3 regions of the Rhizobium sp. X9 genome follow, and region 2 is predicted to be linked to each of the others. Evidence: predicted binding sites of a transcription regulator. Region 2 holds the regulator's gene; each other region holds the start of a gene.
The links. The regulator LexA, encoded in region 2, represses DNA repair genes until DNA is damaged. The targets are predictions, from matches to a motif close to TGTTCNNNNTGTGTTCNG.

Region 1 (4,678 bases), 1.2 Mb from region 2:
GGATCATTTCTGGTAATCCCCAGGCGCGTGCGGCGGACCATTCCAGAAGCGGTGACCGCGCCTCCAGCACCGCCATGTGGGATTGCACGGCGGGTGAATTCCGCTGGTTCTTCGGTTGGGACGAGACCGTTTATATTCTCGAAGGCGAAGTGCATGTGACGGCGGAAGACGGCTCGATCAGCATCCTGCGGGTCGGCGATGTCGCATATTTCCGTGCGGGAACGTGGGCCACCTGGCGGGTGGATGAATATGTCCGCAAGGTCGCCTTCATGCGCCGCCCGTTCCCCACGGCGTTGGCTCTGGCGTATCGGGTCAAGAACAAGCTGTTTGCCGGTCGCTCCTACAAGCTTGCGGCCTGAAACGATAAAACCTTCCAGCCGATAGGCCCATCAGGCTCCGTCGGCTGAATTATGAAGGTTCAATAAAACTCACAAAAAGCACCCCTCGCAGCAGTTGCGTTTGAATGGTCGCTGCCCTACATCTTCATGGTTTTCTGAAGCATTTCCGGGTCTCCTCCGGTCCTGCCGGGAATCGGGAAAAGACGAGGCAATGGGCAGAGCGGACCGGCAAGGCGTCCGCATGCTGCAAGAGGAACATGCGCATGGCGAAGATCAAAAACGTCGCGATCCAGATGGATCATGTCTCCGGCATCAACATTGCCGGTGACTCCACCTTCGCCATGAGCCTTGAGGCGCAGGCCCGCGGTTACCGGCTGTTCCATTACACCCCCGACCGTCTCTCCATGCGCGATGGCAAGATTTACGCCACCGTCGAACAGATGGAACTGCGCGATATCAAGGGCGACCATTTCTCGCTGTCCGAGCCCGAGCGGGTCGACCTCTCGACCATGGATGTCATCCATCTGCGCCAGGATCCGCCATTCGACATGGCCTATATAACTTCAACCCACTTGCTGGAGCGCATTCATCCCAGAACGCTGGTGGTCAATGATCCCGCCTGGGTCCGCAACTCGCCGGAAAAGATTTTCGTCACCGAATTCGCCGATCTGATGCCGAAGACGCTGATCACCAAGGACGTGGCCGAGATCGCCCGGTTCCGCAATGAGATGGGCGATATCATCCTCAAGCCGCTATATGGTAATGGCGGCGCCGGCGTTTTCCATTCGACGCGGGACGACCGCAATTTCTCCTCGCTGCTCGAAATGTTCGGCCAGATGTTCCGCGAGCCATATATCGCCCAGCAATATCTTCCGGATGTCCGCAAGGGCGACAAGCGTATCCTCCTGGTGGATGGCGAGCCGGTGGGCGCGATCAACCGCGTGCCGGCGGAAAACGATGCCCGCTCCAACATGCATGCCGGAGGCCGGCCGGAACCGACGGAACTGACAGCGCGCGAAAAGGAAATCTGCCGCCGCATCGGTCCCGCCCTACGCGAGCGTGGGTTTCTGTTCGTCGGCATTGATGTGATCGGTGATTATATGACCGAAATCAACGTCACCTCACCGACAGGTATTCGCGAAGTGCAGAAATTCGGCGGCGCCGATGTTGCGAGCCTGCTTTGGGACGCCATCGAGAAAAAACGCGAAGCGCAGGATATCTGAGGCGGTTTCCCAGCCGTCTCCGGTTTGTTCCACGCATACAACTCGATACAACTAAAATACATCGCCTGCGAGAAATTGTTCGCTGGATGTTCTTGTTTTATTCTTTGCGCTGTGGCACGTTGCTTGCGGGTGGCCGCCATGGGGCATGAAGCTCCGATGGTGCGGCCGGTTTGCGGGGCAGGCCATGGTGGCGCGGGTCAATACGGTTGCATTTCAGGGCATAGAAGGTGTGCCGGTCGAGGTGCAGGTCATGGTCGCACCCGGAAGGGTCGGCATCCAGATCGTTGGCCTGCCGGACAAGGCGGTGGCCGAAAGCCGGGAGCGAGTGCAGGCCGCCTTGCATGCCTCGGGCCTGGCGCTGCCGGCAAAAAAAGTTACGGTCAACCTGGCCCCTGCCGACTTGCCGAAGGAGGGGTCGCATTTCGATCTTCCAATCGCTTTGGGTCTCATGGCCGCTTTAGGGGCCATTCCGGCGGAAGCACTGGCAAAATATGTGGTTCTCGGCGAACTCAACCTCGATGGCACCATCGGCACGGTTTCGGGCGCCTTGCCGGCCGCCATCGGCGCCAATGCGCTTGGCAAGGGATTGATCTGCCCGGCCGAAAGCGGGCCGGAAGCAGCCTGGGCCGGGTCCGGCATCGATATTCTTGCCCCGCGCAGTCTCATCGCGCTCGCCAATCATTTTCGCGGCACCCAGCTTCTTTCCCGCCCGACGCCGGCCATCCGGGCCAATCCCGTCAATCTGCCTGATCTTGCCGATATCAAGGGGCAGGAGAGTGCGAGACGCGCGCTGGAGGTAGCGGCGGCCGGCGGCCATAATCTGCTCATGGTCGGTCCGCCGGGCTCGGGCAAATCCATGCTCGCCGCGCGCCTGCCGTCAATCCTGCCGCCGCTGGAGGCGGCGGAGTTGCTGGAAGTGTCCATGGTTCATTCCATCGCCGGCCAATTATCCGGTGGCAAGCTGTCGGATCGTAGACCCTTTCGCACACCGCACCATTCCGCCACCATGGCGGCGCTGATCGGTGGAGGCTTGCGTGCCAAACCGGGCGAGGCCTCTCTTGCCCATCACGGCGTTCTTTTTCTCGATGAATTTCCGGAGTTTGCGCCGCAGGTGTTGGATGCGCTGCGCCAGCCGCTGGAGACGGGTGAATGCATCATTGCCCGTGCCAATCATCGCGTTACCTATCCGGCGGAAATCCAGCTCGTCGCGGCGATGAACCCTTGCAGATGTGGAATGGCGGGAGAACCGGGTTTCACCTGCGCCAGAGGTCCGCGCTGCATGACCGATTATCAGGGCCGCATTTCCGGCCCGCTGATGGACCGTATCGATATCCGCATCGACGTTCCCGCCGTCTCTGCCGTCGATCTCATCCGCCCCGTGGCTGCAGAGCCGAGTGCGGTGGTCGCTGCCCGTGTCGCTGGGGCTCGCCTCGCCCAGCAGGAGCGTTACGCGGCGGCCGGCTTTTCCGCCATCCGCACCAATGCCCGCTGCAGCACAACGCTGATCGAAAAATATGCCGAACCGGACGCCTCCGGGCTGCAATTGCTGCGTGATGCGGCCGAGCGATTGAAGTTCTCTGCCCGTGGTTATCACCGCATCCTCAAGGTCGCCCGGACGCTGGCAGATCTGGAGGGCAGGCAGGCGGTCGGGCGTATCCACGTGGCGGAAGCCATTTCTTATCGTATAGCCGGCGAAAGGCTGACGGCGGCGGCGTAAGAAATTGCCCCCGCCCTTTGCCGGCTGAACGAAAATGCCGCCGGCTTGTGGGCGGCGGCATCGTCGTAATATCTAACGCTTCAGCGGTGTCGCCGCCGTGCCTGAAGAGGACGACTTAGAGTCCAAGGCCTTCGAAAAGCGCTGTCGAAAGATAACGTTCCGCAAAGGAAGGAATGATGACGACGATGTTCTTGCCGGCATTTTCCTCACGCGCGCCGACCTTGATTGCTGCTGCCAGCGCCGCACCTGAGGAGATGCCGACAGGCACGCCTTCCAGCTTCGCCACCAGACGGGCAATTTCGAAGGCCTCGTCATTGGTGACCGTGACGATCTCGTCATAGATTCCGGTGTCGAGGATAGCGGGCGCAAAGCCTGCGCCGATGCCCTGAATCTTGTGGGGGCCGGGATTGCCGCCGGAAAGCACAGGGCTATCGGCAGGCTCGACCGCAATGACCTTTACCTCAGGCTTGCGGGATTTCAGCACCTGGCCCGTGCCGGTAATCGTGCCGCCTGTGCCGATGCCCGAGACCAGAATGTCGACCGTGCCGTCGGTATCGTTCCAGATTTCTTCGGCTGTCGTTCTGCGGTGAACATCCGGATTGGCGGGGTTTTCAAACTGCTGGGGAATGACGGCGTCGGGCAGGGTTTCGGCCAGTTCCTGCGCCTTGGCGATGGCGCCCTTCATGCCCTTCGGTCCTTCGGTCAGCACCAGTTCGGCGCCCAGCAGGGCGAGCATTTTCCGGCGTTCAACCGACATGGTTTCCGGCATGGTCAGGATCAGGTGATAGCCCTTGGCTGCGGCGGCAAAGGCAAGCGCGATGCCGGTATTGCCGGAGGTTGGTTCCACCAGCGTCGTCTTGCCGGGGGTGATCTTACCCTGCGCTTCCAGCGCGTCGATCATGGCGACGCCGATGCGATCCTTCACGGAGGCGATGGGGTTGAAAAACTCCAGCTTGGCGAGAAGGTTGGCTTTCACGCCCTTTTCTTTCGCCAGCTTGTCCAGCCGCACGATCGGCGTGTCACCGATTGTTTCCGTGATGGAGGAATAGACGCGTCCGCGTCCGGGCTTTCTGGCTTCGGGCATGATGCTCTCCTGTATGAAGGCCACGCGACGGTGACCGCAAGATTTGAGCGGCAGAATAGGAGCAATCGCCGCGTCAAGCTAGCGAACGTTCATCCTTATGTGGCCGGTTTACCGGAAAAATTTCACGATAAAGCAGTCAAATGCATGAATTTATTTCAGGTGCTGCGGATCGCGATCATGGTTGCCGTTCCGGCCAGAATGCCCGCCGCCGTGCGGTTGAGGATCGTCAGGGCGCTCGGCCGTTTAAGCAGGTTACGTGCCTTGGCCGCAAGCAGAATGTAAGGCAGCAGAACCGCCATCAGGACGACGAAAGTAA
Region 2 (4,678 bases):
CCGGCAGGATCATGAATTCCTGGAAGTCGATCGGGTTGTCGGCATGCGCGCCGCCATTGATGATGTTCATCATCGGAACCGGCAGAAGATGTGCGTTGGGGCCGCCGACATAACGGTAAAGCGGCAGGCCGGAGGCTTCAGCGGCAGCCTTGGCAACAGCGAGCGACACGCCGAGGATAGCGTTGGCGCCGATGCGTGACTTGTTCGGCGTACCGTCAAGCGCAATCATCGTCTGGTCGATCTGGATCTGGTTTTCGGCATCGAAACCGCCGATGGCGTCGAAGATTTCGGTATTGACGGCTTCAACCGCTTTTTCCACGCCCTTGCCGAGATAACGCTTGCCGCCATCGCGCAGCTCAACCGCCTCATGCGCGCCGGTGGAGGCGCCGGACGGAACGGCAGCGCGGCCCATGGAGCCGTCTTCGAGATAAACGTCGACTTCAACGGTCGGATTGCCGCGGCTGTCGAGGATTTCGCGCGCGATGATATCGGTAATGGCAGTCATGGTCTCTCCCTTGGGAATGGAACAGATATTTTCCGTCGCCTGTCTTAGACGATGGCGAAGAAATTACAATGACGGCGGACGGCGGAAACGGCCCGCCCGCCATTAAAATCGATTGGCTCAAACGGCGCTCACCGCAGCGGCCAGCCCTCAGCCTTTCGTGATGGCGTCGAAAGCCAGAAGCTTTTCCAGCAGTTTCGGCATGTCCTTCAGGTGGACCATGTTGGGGCCGTCGGACGGTGCATTGTCCGGGTCCTCATGGGTCTCGATGAAGAGGCCGGCCACGCCGACCGCAACGGCCGCCCGCGCCAAAGTCTCGACGAATTCGCGCTGGCCGCCCGTCGAGCCACCCTGCCCGCCCGGCTGCTGCACCGAGTGGGTCGCGTCAAACACGACCGGCGCGCCAAGCGATGCCATGATCGGCAGCGAGCGCATGTCGGAAACCAGCGTGTTGTATCCGAAGGACGCACCGCGCTCGCACAGGAGTACATTCGGATTGCCGCTCTCATTGAGCTTGGCAAGCACGTTCTTCATGTCCCAGGGCGCCAGGAACTGGCCCTTCTTGACGTTGATGACGCGGCCGGTCCTGGCGGCGGCGACGAGAAGATCGGTCTGGCGGCTGAGAAAGGCCGGGATCTGCAGCACGTCCACCACTTCGGACACGATGGCGCATTGCTCTTCGGTGTGAATGTCGGTCAGAACCGGAAAGCCGAATTCCTTCTTGAGATCGGCGAAAACCTGCATCGCGCTCTCAAGGCCGATGCCGCGTTTGCCGGAAAGCGAGGTGCGGTTCGCCTTGTCGAAAGAGGATTTGTAGACAAGCCCTATTCCCAGCTTGTCGCAAAGCTCCTTCAGGACACCGGCGATCATGAAGGCATGGTCCCGGCTTTCCATCTGGCAGGGGCCGGCAATCAGCGAAAACCGCTCAGAATTGGAGAAGAAAACCTTGCTGGCGCCATCGCCGGCGGTGACTTTGAGATTGTTCGTAACGCTCATCATTTTTCCTCGAAGGCGAATGTTACGCCCTGACCGGGTGCCGCGGGCACCACCAGGCGGCCGCCCGCTTTTGCGCAGGACACGCCATTAGCAGCAAGCACCGCTTCTGTCACGGCAAGATCGTGTGACAGAAAGACGATGCCCGCGCCGCGCAATCCGCCGTCGCTCCAATCCGAAGCACTCACGGCATGCCCGCCGAAAGCCGGTTTTCCGGTCAATCTGATGTGCGCATTGCCGGTCACGAAAACCATATCACCATCCGGAGATATCGTGCCTTCACAGCCAAACACCGTTTCGATCAGGCGCGCCGCCTTTGCATCGCCGCCGGAAAACAGAACTATTTCGCTGAGGCCAGAGACCCCGTTGGCATGACGCTCCAGCGCCGTGCGGTCGCCCGGCAGGGCCTGTAGCCGCTGGCAACTGAACAAAAAGAAATCCGCAGCCGATCCGCTCGCCGCAAAAGCAAGCCGAAACGCCGCTTCACCCTGCGAACCGTCCGGCATCCGGAGAGGCCGCGAAAACTCGAAGACATCGCCTGCCGAGAGGCCTGAGATCGCAAACCTGTCATGATCGCCAAAGGCATCATCGGTTCGGGCCACGAGCGCCGAAAAACCCTCCTGTCTATCACGCTGCCGGAAGGCCTGATCCCTGCCGGTGAACACATCCCCCTTCTCCACCGAGGCATTATATTTAGCCGGATTAGAAATCGCGAGCGGTTCCAGATAGGTTCCGTCAGCGAAAAAAACACAGGCGTTCTGCGTGCCGAAGGGATGAAGAGCCTCCGGTGCAACCGTGAAACCGAGAGCGCCAACGCGCTTTTCAGCGATTCCGAGAGCCTGCACGGGCAGAACGAGATGATCGACGCTTGCGGGTTTCGTCATTATTTTTTCCTGCTGGCGGCGTAGTCAGTCCCAGGCCGCAATGGTTCGGACCGAAGAAAAGCACAAATGCGGGCAATGAGGCAAATCATCAAAACAACAGATAGCTGCTTCACGAAATTTTAGGGGATTGCAGAACACATATGGAACATATAGTGTTCGTTCTGTATTTGTTTCGCGACTTCCACTACGATTCTCAAGGGTGTTTTCCTCATGCTCACGCGCAAACAGCAGGAATTGCTTCTCTTCATTCATGAACGAATGAAAGAGTCCGGCGTGCCGCCCTCCTTCGATGAAATGAAGGACGCACTCGATCTTGCCTCGAAATCCGGCATCCACCGGCTGATCACCGCCCTCGAAGAGCGCGGATTTATTCGCCGGCTACCTAATAGGGCGAGGGCGCTGGAAGTCATCAAGCTGCCTGAGGCCTATACGCCCGGAGCAAGGCCGCAGCGCGGCTTTTCGCCGAGCGTCATCGAAGGCAGTCTCGGCAAACCGAAGGCGCCGGAACCCGCCCCTGCCCCCAAGGCGCCTGCCAATGATTTCGGCGGGGCTGTCACCGTGCCGGTCATGGGCCGCATCGCCGCCGGCGTGCCGATTTCCGCCATCCAGAACAACACCCATGATGTTGCCGTGCCGGTGGACATGTTGGGCACCGGCGAACATTACGCGCTTGAGGTCAAGGGCGATTCGATGATCGAGGCCGGCATTTTCGACGGCGATACCGTCATCATCCGCAACGGCAACACCGCCAATCCGGGCGATATCGTCGTGGCGCTGGTGGATGACGAGGAAGCAACACTGAAGCGCTTCCGCCGCAAGGGCGCATCCATCGCGCTGGAGGCAGCAAACCCAGCCTATGAAACCCGCATCTTCGGGCCGGACCGGGTTAAGATTCAGGGCAAGCTGGTTGGGCTGATCCGCCGCTATCATTGATCATAAGGGACCGGACGTGGTTCAGTTTTCAGCAGGCGTCATCGGAAGGTGACGTCTGTTGCATAAGTGTGAAGGCTGGTCCGGAGCAGGCCATGATTTTGCGGTAGGAAGCGATACTCTGCGACCTTCAGGATCGACGCCTTTTAGAAACTGATCCAATTTTCATACCGATATTTCCGTCTATATAGCGAAGCGATGCATGTGCCGTTGACCGCGATCAGCGCCAGAACTTCTGCCAAAGTTTTTGCAAGATTGAATTTTCGCCATCGCGTCACGTGACGAATTTCCGCCGTCTCCAAGTGGTGATATTGACGGGGTGCTGCCGTCCATGCCTGCGCCCTGCCATTCATCAATACGGCTTATGGGAGCCATGGATTATTTTCGATATTCCGTGGACGTCCGGCAGGTGTAGAAATGCGCGTCATATCCGGGAGATACGCCATGTACGATCTTTATGTAGCCAACAAGAACTATTCTTCCTGGTCGTTGCGGCCGTGGGTGTTGATGCGCACGCTTGGTATCGCCTTCGATGAAAAACTGGTTCCGTTCGGTGAAGGCGTGTCCTTTGCCTCGTTTTCACCAACCGGCAAGGTTCCCTGCCTCGTCGATGAAGGCTTCAAGGTATGGGAAACGCTTTCGATTGCGGAATATCTTGCCGAAAGACATCAGGGCGTCTGGGCAAGCGACAAGCAGGCAAGAGCCTGGTCACGCTCGGCGGCCAGTGAGATGCATGCGGGCTTCTCCTCGCTGCGTAATCTCTACCCCATGTCTGTCGGCATAAGGGTAAAGCCGAAAGGTGGCGATGCCGGACTTGCGGCCGATATCAAACGCATCGATGCGCTCTGGAGCGAAGGCCTTGCGAAATTTGGCGGACCATATCTCGCCGGCGCTAAATTCACGGCGGTCGACGCCTTCTTCTGCCCGGTCGCATTCCGGTTCCAGACCTACGGCGCGGATCTTTCGCCCGCAGCGAAGAGCTATTACGAAAGGCTGCTCGCCCTGCCCGCCATGCGTGAATGGTATGAGGCCGGTTTGAAGGAGACCTGGCGCGACACGGCGCATGAAGAGGAAATCGGCGGGATCGGCCAATTGACCGAGGATCTGCGCGCCAAGGCCTGATGAACCAAGCTGGCGGCTCATTCTGACGCCGCCAGCAGCCTGTTGACGGCGTCCGGCACCTCGTGATCAAAACGGCCGCTTTTCCAGTCGTAATAACGATGTTCGCTCCACGGCCTGTCCGTTCCGGAGATTGCGGCGCGCAGCCGCCCCACCACCCCTGCCTGGTCCATATTGGCAAAGTCTATTTCCAACGAGCCGATACGTCGCAGTATGTTGCGATTGAGCAGGAGCGCGCCGGAACGGCACT
Region 3 (4,678 bases), 1.2 Mb from region 2:
CCTGTCGGCATTTGGATCGTAGTCATAGCTGACGGTGGTGAAGGCGACGCCAGCCTTGGCCAGCATTTGGGTAGCGCGGGTCGTTTTGGACATTGGGAACGACGTTCAGGCAAAGAGGGTCTGGTAGGTTTCCGGTTTGAAGCCGACGGTGATCTTGCCCTTCGCTTCCAGCACGGGGCGCTTGATCATCGAGGGCTGCTCCAGCATCAGCCCGATGGCCTTTTCGCGGTCAAGATCGGCTTTCTGGCTGTCATTCAGTTTCTTGAAGGTCGTGCCGGCCCGGTTGAGAACCGTTTCCCAGCCTGCGGCATCACACCATGTTTCGAGATGGGCGCGGTCAATGCCGGTCGCTTTATAGTCATGGAAAGAATAGTCGACGCCATTGGTTTCCAGCCAGCTTCTGGCCTTCTTCATCGTGTCGCAGTTCTTGATGCCGTAAATCGTGATCGTCATGCTGCCAGCCTCTTTGTCTTCAAGCTCTCCGGCATAACAAAATATACGCCTTATTCAACCGTCCGCTGAAGTGCCCTGCCTCGTTTGAGAACTTCGGCACCCAAGCAATGCAAAATCGCAATGGCTGATATCCAAACGAGCGCGAGCAAAGCTGCATGGCTTCCCTGCTACATCATGAGTTGTAGAAGAGGCCATAAATACCCATTATCTGGGCATCAAAGATGGAGAGAAAAATGCGTCAGGTTGCAAAGACATCGCGTAACTTCTTCGGCGAAACTTTCGCCGTTCTGGGTGCAGCACTTTCGGTTTCGGCCGCTGTTCGCGCACACCGCAAGCCGGCCCGCGCCGACCTCGAAGCCCTTGGCATCGACGGCAAGGCTTTCGACAAGGTTCAGCTCTAAGCTGGTTATCGTTCGCAGCGAGGCGAAACAGCCTCGCTCGTGCATGGGCTCCGGTGGGCGTTACCGCGCCACGAGCTTTCGATTGGCCCGTTTTCTGGGACCGATCACTTTTTCAGGTAAGGGCAGCTGGCTCTCAGGCGGCTCGTAACGATCGGCTTTCGCCGAAAGCGCGAAGCGCCCGAGCGAATCGTGCCGTGTTTCGCCATTGTGGCTGAAAACCAGCTCAAAATTGCCAGCAAGCCAGCTATAGGGTTTTCCAGCCGGCATCGGCTCTATCTTCCCGCAGCCATAAATCATGGTGATATGCGGAGTAAAAGATGACGCCGGGATATAGGGAAGATTTGCCCGCCAAAGCGCGCGCTGCAACATCTTCACCAGAGCGTCAATCTCCGGCATCTCACGGCTGCTTCGCAACACCAGGCTATTTCGATTGCCGAAAAGCGAACTTCCGTCCAGCGTGATCGGAACGGGCCGTGCCCTGACTTCCCCCAATGCCGCCTTCAGCCTGCTTAGCAAGCCCTGCGGGATGGTATCGAAACATCCGATACACATCAGCGTTATATGCAGAAGCTCTGCGGGATATGCCTCACGCAGCGTGCGCCCTTCGGCATGGTGCGATGCATCGGCATAAATTCTCTCCGCCAGAGCTGGCGGCGGCTTTAAGACCAGCAAAAGCTTGCTGAGAAACCGTGGATTGAAACGCCGTATTTTCTGCGGCTCCAGCCCATCAAAATAGAGCTGCCTTAAAGCCCCTCCATCCGTCAACTCGAAACCCATGACGATGCTCCACAGCCTTATGCCAAGGCCGGAAACCTATCATTGTACGGTAACAAAATAAAGAACAAATAAAGAACAAAAGGCGGAATTGCTCCGCCTTTGTCTTATTCCCACTCGATCGTGCCGGGCGGCTTGCTCGTCACGTCGTAGACGACACGGTTGATGCCACGCACCTCGTTGATGATGCGGGTTGCCGCGCGGCCGAGGAAATTCATGTCGTAGGGGTAGAAATCCGCCGTCATGCCGTCCACAGAGGTCACGGCGCGCAGCGCACAGACGAAGTCATAGGTGCGGTAATCGCCCATGACGCCCACGGTCTGTACCGGCAGGAGCACGGCGAAAGCCTGCCAGATGGTGTCGTAAAGACCGGCCTTACGGATTTCGTCGAGATAGATCGCATCCGCTTTGCGCAGAATATCGAGCTTCTCGCGGGTGATCGCACCGGGGCAGCGGATCGCCAGACCCGGACCGGGGAAGGGGTGGCGCCCGATGAAGCTTTCCGGCAGACCGAGTTCGCGGCCAAGCGCACGCACCTCATCCTTGAAGAGCTCGCGCAGCGGCTCCACCAGCTGCATGTTCATGCGTTCGGGAAGACCGCCGACATTGTGGTGGCTCTTGATGGTGACGGAGGGGCCGCCGGAGAAGGAAACGCTTTCGATGACATCAGGATAAAGCGTGCCCTGCGCCAGGAAATTCGGAGCACCCTTGCCGTCTGCGGCGATCTTGGCGGCTTCGGCCTCGAAGACCTCGATGAACAGGCGGCCAATGGTCTTGCGCTTCACTTCCGGGTCAGAGACACCCGACAGTTCGCCGAGGAACAGATCGGCGGCATCCACATGCACCAGCGGAATGTTGTAATGGTCGCGGAACATGCCGACCACCTGCTCGCTTTCGCCCATCCGCATCAGGCCGTGGTCCACGTAGACGCAGGTCAGCTGGTCGCCGATCGCCTCGTGGATGAGGATTGCGGCAACGGAGGAATCGACGCCGCCCGACAATGCGCAGAGCACGCGCCCGGTGCCGACCTGATCGCGGATCTTGCGGATCATTTCGGCGCGATAGGCCGCCATCGTCCAGTCGGATTTGAGGCCAACGATCTTGTGCACGAAGTTGGAGAGCAGCTTGCCGCCATCAGGCGTATGCACCACTTCCGGGTGGAACATGGTGGTGTAATAGTGGCGCGTCTCGTCGGCAGCGATGGCGAAGGGCGCGTTCTCCGAGGTTGCGATGACCTCGAAACCTTCCGGCAGCTTCGTCACCCGGTCGCCGTGGCTCATCCAGACGGGATAGCTCTTGCCCTGCTCCCAGAAACCTTCGAAAAGCGGGCTTGCCTTCTTGATGTCGATGTCGGCACGGCCGAATTCAGCCGCATGGCCACCCTCGACCACGCCGCCGAGCTGGGTGCAGAGCGTCTGCTGGCCGTAGCAGATGCCGAGGATCGGAACCTTGCTGTCGAACACCGCCTGCGGCGCGCGCGGGCTTCCTTCCGCCGTCACGGATGCGGGGCCGCCGGAGAAGATCACGCCCTTGGGCTGAAGCTTCTCAAACGCCTCTGCGGCATTCTGGAACGGATGGATTTCGCAATAGACCCCGGCTTCGCGGATGCGGCGCGCAATCAGCTGCGTCACCTGGCTGCCGAAATCGATGATGAGAATGCTGTCGGGATGGGCTATCTGGGTCATGGCGAGCCTTTAAAGAAAATGGCGGCTTTAGGCAACCCGGAAGCGGGTGTCAAACAGCGGAAATTTGCGAAAATCGCAAGGTTTCAAAGGGCAATCACACCGTCTTCGATGGCGCGGCAAAGCCGGTCGACGGCGTCTGCGAGCTTTTCATCGATGATGTGCAGGTATTCTGTCCAGTCGTCCACGTGGTTCACATCGGCCTTTCCATCGGAAATACCGCGCAGGCTGACGAGCGGCACGCCGAAGCGCTGGCAGGCGCGGAGCACGGCATAGGTTTCCATTTCCACCATGTCGGCGTCGATCGCCCCATAGGCCGCGCCGGAGACGACATTGGCGCCCGTGGAAAGCCGCGCCTCGGCAATATCGGGTATGCGCAGGGGTAAGGCCACCTCGGCCGGCAGATCGAGAAACGGGGTGCGGCCCTTTTCGAACCCGAAGGCGGAGGCATCCATGTCGCGATAGGAAACCGAAGTCGCCTGATAGATGCCCGTCTGGTCCAATGTTCGCGAGCCGGCGGAGCCAAGCGAAACGACAAGGTCGGGCAGATGGTCCGCCGCATCGAGCCCGGCAAGAATTGCCGTGACCGAAATCGCCGCCTCGACCGGTCCCACGCCCGTCATCAACGGCGCGATGCGCGCCTGCAGGTGGGGGCCATATTCAGCGGAGGCCGCCATGACGAAAAGAATGGATTTGTCCGCAACATGCGAAATCCGGTAGCTCATCCGGTAATATCCTCACGACCTTTCACCACCATCATCGTCCCCGTCATGGAGGCGATCAGCTTTGCCGGGCCGTCCGAAAGCGCATAGGCGCGGCCATCCGCAACGATCAGGTTGTTGCCCGGCTTGATGATTTCGCCACGAAACAGGAACCGCTCGCCGCGTCCCGGCGACATGAGATTGACCTTGAACTCGATGGTGAGCAGCGAAGCTTCCGGTTCGATGATCGTATAGGCGGCATAGGTGCAGGCCGTGTCCAGACCGGCGGCGATGACACCCGCATGCAATATGCCGTGCTGCTGCGTCAGCTTTTCATGAAAGGGCAGCTCGATTTCCACCAGCCGGTGTTCGATGCGGCTTATCTGCGCATCGATTGCCTGCACGACACCCTGTCTCGCAAAGCTTCTTTCTATCCGCTGACGAAAATCGCCGGGATCCGTGATCTCCATGGCCTACCTGCCTGCTTTTAGTCCCCATCGCAAACTGACATGGCGCGTGGCAGCGGGCAAGGCAAGGGTTGCGCAGGCAAAATTTAGTTCAGCCAGTCGATACTCGCGTTCAGCATCGTGGCAAAGGCGACCCAAAGCGCATAGGGCACGAACAGCCACATCGATATCCTGTCACGACTATAGGTGAGCGTGATGAA

Region 1: the regulator LexA is predicted to act here: its motif matches at 1,649-1,666, upstream of JZY08_RS15085 (YifB family Mg chelatase-like AAA ATPase).
Region 3: the regulator LexA is predicted to act here: its motif matches at 1,692-1,709, upstream of JZY08_RS14930 (2'-5' RNA ligase family protein).

Annotation. Positions count from the first base shown of each region.
Region 1 is NZ_CP071311.1:3,128,934-3,133,611, forward strand. Features, by position in the region: gene JZY08_RS15075 (cupin domain-containing protein) at 1-359, shown strand, start outside; gene gshB (glutathione synthase) at 602-1,561, shown strand; gene JZY08_RS15085 (YifB family Mg chelatase-like AAA ATPase) at 1,746-3,278, shown strand; gene cysK (cysteine synthase A) at 3,394-4,362, opposite strand; gene JZY08_RS15095 (LysE family translocator) at 4,518-4,678, opposite strand, start outside.
Region 2 is NZ_CP071311.1:1,155,259-1,159,936, reverse strand. Features, by position in the region: gene eno (phosphopyruvate hydratase) at 1-505, opposite strand, end outside; gene kdsA (3-deoxy-8-phosphooctulonate synthase) at 653-1,498, opposite strand; gene JZY08_RS05620 (VOC family protein) at 1,498-2,379, opposite strand; gene lexA (transcriptional repressor LexA) at 2,590-3,312, shown strand; gene JZY08_RS05610 (glutathione S-transferase family protein) at 3,754-4,431, shown strand; gene JZY08_RS05605 (ComEC/Rec2 family competence protein) at 4,449-4,678, opposite strand, start outside.
Region 3 is NZ_CP071311.1:3,100,540-3,105,217, forward strand. Features, by position in the region: gene ybaK (Cys-tRNA(Pro) deacylase) at 1-93, opposite strand, end outside; gene JZY08_RS14920 (ArsC family reductase) at 106-453, opposite strand; gene JZY08_RS14925 (hypothetical protein) at 687-854, shown strand; gene JZY08_RS14930 (2'-5' RNA ligase family protein) at 915-1,631, opposite strand; gene guaA (glutamine-hydrolyzing GMP synthase) at 1,736-3,313, opposite strand; gene JZY08_RS14940 (5'-methylthioadenosine/S-adenosylhomocysteine nucleosidase) at 3,397-4,035, opposite strand; gene JZY08_RS14945 (PaaI family thioesterase) at 4,032-4,481, opposite strand; gene JZY08_RS14950 (TspO/MBR family protein) at 4,565-4,678, opposite strand, start outside.